Regions from separate parts of the Allobosea sp. LjRoot90 genome, predicted to be linked through region 1. Evidence: predicted binding sites of a transcription regulator. Region 1 holds the regulator's gene; the other holds the start of a gene.
What was found. The regulator PhoB, encoded in region 1, activates phosphate uptake and scavenging genes when phosphate is short. The targets are predictions, from matches to a motif close to TGTCATNNANCTGTCAT.
Positions count from the first base shown of each region.

Region 2: the regulator PhoB is predicted to act here: its motif matches at 945-961, upstream of ACSQ3M_RS05490 (glycerophosphodiester phosphodiesterase).

Region 1 is NZ_CAXUTF020000006.1:162,531-164,725, forward strand. It holds gene ACSQ3M_RS21430 (GcrA family cell cycle regulator) at 1-76, shown strand, start outside; gene ACSQ3M_RS21435 (NUDIX hydrolase) at 163-603, shown strand; gene ACSQ3M_RS21440 (YnfA family protein) at 603-923, shown strand; gene phoB (phosphate regulon transcriptional regulator PhoB) at 932-1,630, opposite strand; gene phoU (phosphate signaling complex protein PhoU) at 1,659-2,195, opposite strand, start outside.
Region 2 is NZ_CAXUTF020000001.1:1,167,782-1,169,976, reverse strand. It holds gene ACSQ3M_RS05490 (glycerophosphodiester phosphodiesterase) at 1-894, opposite strand, end outside; gene ACSQ3M_RS05485 (hypothetical protein) at 1,068-1,205, opposite strand; gene ACSQ3M_RS05480 (RsmB/NOP family class I SAM-dependent RNA methyltransferase) at 1,361-2,195, shown strand, end outside.

The DNA.
Region 1 (2,195 bases):
TTGCGCCTATCACGCCCGCATCGCCTACCAGCCGGCTGGCGATCGGCGCCGCGATCGCAAGGTGATCCGCGCCTGACGACCGCCGCCGATTAAACGGTTACAGAAGCCGGCCCCTGGGCCGGCTTTTTTCGTCGACGGCCAGGTTCGATGCACGAGGCATCCATGAACATCCCCGGACCTAGCCCGATCGAATACGCCTGCGCCCTGCCGATCAGGGAGGGGCGGCTCCTGCTGGGGCTGAGGTCGCCGCATCGCCGGAACCGCCCATCCTGCTGGGATACGATTGGTGGTCACCTCGAGCCCGGCGAGGCGGCGGAGACGGCGCTTGTCCGCGAGCTTCAGGAGGAGATCGACATCACGCCGACAAGCTTTCGCCATTTCGAGACCATCGAGACGACGGAGACGGACGGCGTCACCCCCGCGCTGTGGCATCTGTTCACTGTGACCGAATGGACCGGCGGCGAACCCGCGATCAGCAATGACGAACATAGCGAGATCGGCTGGTTCACTTTCGGCGAGGCCCAATTGCTGACGCCGCTGGCGTCTGAGGCCTATCGCCCAGCCTTCGCTCGGCTGGCCGCAGCCTTCGGGCCGGGCACGTAATGGCTACGCTCGCGATCTATGCGGGAGCGGCGCTGGCCGAGATCGCCGGCTGCTTCGCCTTCTGGGCCTGGCTGAAACTGGACAAGCCAGTTTGGTGGCTGCTGCCGGGTCTGGTCGCGCTCGCAACCTTCGCCTGGCTGCTGACGCTGGTCGACAGCCCTGCGGCCGGGCGCGCCTTCGCCGCTTATGGCGGTGTTTATATCGTCGCGTCGCTGGCCTGGATGGCGCTCATCGAGAAGGTCGCACCGGATCGCTACGATCTAGCCGGCGCGGCGCTCTGCCTCGCCGGTGCAGCGGTCATCGTCGCAGCGCCGCGCTGACGGAAGCGTCAGGCGCGCGCAAAGGTCTCGTCGAAGGCGTAGCCGGCGCCGCGCACGGTACGCAGCGGATCCTTGGCATTGGCCGGGGTGATCGCCTTGCGCAGGCGCCCGACATGGACGTCGACGGTGCGCTCGTCGATATAGACGTCGCGGCCCCAGACCGCGTCGAGCAGTTGCGCGCGCGAATAGACGCGGCCGGGCGCCTGCATCAGGAATTCGAGCAGGCGGAATTCGGTCGGCCCGAGATGCAGCTCGGCGCCGGCCCTGCGGACGCGCCGCGTCGTGCGGTCGAGCTCGAGATCACCGGCCGCGAGCAGGCCGGCGACATGGCCGGGCTTGGCCCGGCGCAGCAGCGCCTGGATGCGGGCGATCAGCTCGGGCAACGAGAACGGCTTGACGACATAATCGTCGGCGCCGGTGGCGAGGCCGCGCACGCGCTCAGTCTCCTCGCCGCGCGCCGTCAGCATGATGATCGGCACGCGCTCGGTATCGCGCCGCGTGCGCAGGCGCCGGCAGAGCTCGATGCCGGAGAGGCCGGGCAGCATCCAGTCGAGCAGGACGAGGTCCGGCGTGTGATCGCGCAGATGGAGCTCGGCATCGTCGCCGCGCGCCACGCTGTCGACCTCGAAGCCTTCGGCCTCGAGATTATAGCGCAGGAGCAGGGTCAGCGGCTCCTCGTCCTCGACGATCAGGATGCGTGCGGGCATGTCAGCGTCCGTTCAATCCTGGGCCGGTTCAGCCATTGGCCGTTGGCAAGTCGACGAGGATGTTGGTGGTGTCGAGCTTCGGCCGGGTCTCGTCTATGGACTGGCCGGTGACGAGATAATGGATGGTCTCGGCGATGTTGGTGGTGTGGTCGCCGATGCGCTCGACATTCTTGGCACAGAACAGAAGGTGCGTGCAGAAGGTGATGTTGCGCGGGTCCTCCATCATGTAGGTCAGGAGTTCGCGGAACAGCGAGGTGTAGAGCGCGTCGATCTCGTCGTCGCGGCGCCAGACCTCCATCGCCTTCTGCTCGTTGCTGGCGGCATAGGCGTCGAGCACGTCCTTGAGCTGGGCCTGGACCAGGCGGCTCATATGCTCGAGACCGACGACGGCCCGATGCGGCGGCGAGAACTGGCCGGAGATGGCGACGGCGCGCTTGGCGATGTTCTTGGCGAGGTCGCCGACGCGCTCGATATCGGCGGCGATGCGGATCGCCGAGATCAGCTCGCGCAGGTCGTTGGCGAGCGGCTGGCGCCGGGCGATGGTCAGCACCGCCTTCTCCTCGAC
Region 2 (2,195 bases), on a different contig from region 1:
GAGCACCTGCTTGGCCGGCATCAGATAGGGCTTCCAGGGACCGACGCCGTCGGCATAGGTCTTGATCTCCTTCAGGCCCTCGGCGGTGACGAGGTCCTTGAAGGTGCGTTTGTCGCCGGTGACGGCGAAGTCGTAGGGCTTGTCGAACGGAGCGGCGAGCACGATGCCGCCGTCCTTGTCGACATCGTCCGCATCGACCAACTGGATCAGGCGCAGCTGCGTCTTGCCGCGCAGATATTTGAGGTTGGCGGTCTCGAAGCTCTGGATGAACACCGGCGAGGTCTTCTCGGTCCAGCCAGCCGCCTTGAGCTGATCGAGCAGCTTGTCCTCGATCGCAAGGCCGGTAGCCGAGTGATAGGTCGAGTGCTTGATTTCCGGATAGATGCCGATCGTGCGGCCGGTCCGGGTGCTCTCGGCCTTGGCGAGGTCGATGACCTGCTGCAGCGTCGGGATCTCGTACTTGCCGTTATGCGATTGGTCGCGGTCGGCAAAGGCCTGCTTGGCCCGCAACGTCTTGATCTCGGCGAGGGTGAAGTCGGAGGCGAACCAGTCGGTGGTGTCGACGCCGTCGATCTTGCGGGTCGTCTTGCGCGCGGCGAATTCCGGCCGGGTCGAGACGTCGGTGGTGCCCGACAGCATCGGCTCGTGACGAACCACGAGGTGGCCGTCCTTGGTCGAGACCAGATCGGGCTCGATGAAATCGACGCCATGCTCGATCGCGAGCTTGTAGGCTTCGAGCGTATGTTCCGGCAGATAGCCGCTGGCGCCGCGATGGCCGACGATCAGGGCCGGCTTGCCGTCCAGCGTCGACGCCGGGCTCTGCGCCAGGGCCGGCGCGGCCAGCGCGAGGACAAAGGTCGCCAGCATCGTGGCCGGCTGCAACAGGGGCTTCATCTCGTCCGATCCTCGTGTCCCGTGGAAGGTCGCGAAACTGCTCGGTCGATATGACAGGCCGGTGAAGGCCCGCTTGCTCCTTCGCGATGCCGGGAAACCGGCACCGCGAAGGTGTCTCTTAGGCATTCCAGGCGCTCACTTGCCAGTGGCGGCGAGCGCGGGAGGCAGGAGGCTCAGCGGCGGCCTTCGAGCGTGGTCTTGGCGTCGAGGCGCTTGGACGGCGGCGGCGTGGTGTCGACCGGCTGGGTGGCGCAGGCGGCCAGCGACAGGCAGAACAGGCCGGCGAGCGCGAGACGGGCGAAGGTGGTCATTGCAGGATCCCTAGGCGGTTGCGTTACGGAAGGAGTTGTATCGTCTTGCGCCCTGTGGGACGAGGGCGTCAAGGGTCCTTTCGCGCTTCGGAATCGTTCCAGATCGCGTCTGGGACAAGTGCCAAGACCAAGAGCAATCACAGGAACTGCCGGACATGACTCCTGCTGCCCGTATCAGCGCCGCCATCGAGGTTCTGGCGGACCTGATCGAGCGTCGGCGCCCGGCCGCCGATGCGCTGAAGGATTGGGGCCTGTCGCGTCGTTTCGCCGGCTCCAAGGACCGCGCCGCGGTTGCCTCGCTGGTCTATGACGCGTTGCGCCGCCGGGCCTCTTCCGCCCATGCGCTCGGTGAGGAAACGCCGCGGGCGCTCGTGCTTGGCATGTTGGTCAGCCAGCGCGGCATGGCGGTCGAAGAGATTTCGGAGCTCTTCAACGGGCAGAATCATGCCCCTGCGCCGCTGACCGAGTTCGAAGTCGCGGGGCTCGTTGCCTTCGATCTCAATGCGGCGCCCGGCTGGGTGCGCGCCGATGTACCGGACTGGCTCTGGCCCTCTTTCATGACCGGTTTCGGGGATGACGCGGTCGCGGAAGGGCAGGCACTGGCGGGCAGGGCGCCGGCCGATATCCGCACCAATCGACTGAAGACGGATCGCGACAGGCTGCGCGCAGCGCTCAGCCATCTTCAGCCGGAGCCGGGCGCCTGGTCTCCCGATGCCCTGCGCTTCCTGCACGGCCCCGACGGGCGCGGGCCATCGCTGCAGAGCGAGCCGAGTTTCTTCGATGGCGAATTCGAGATCCAGGATGAGGGCTCGCAGCTCGTGACCCTGCTCGCCGGCGCGCAGCCCGGCATGACAGTCGTCGACCTTTGCGCCGGCGCCGGCGGCAAGACGCTGGCGCTGGCCGCGATCCTGAACGGCAAGGGGCGCATCTTTGCCACCGACCTCGACAGCCGCAGGCTGGCGCCGCTGCACGACCGGGTCGCCCGCTCGG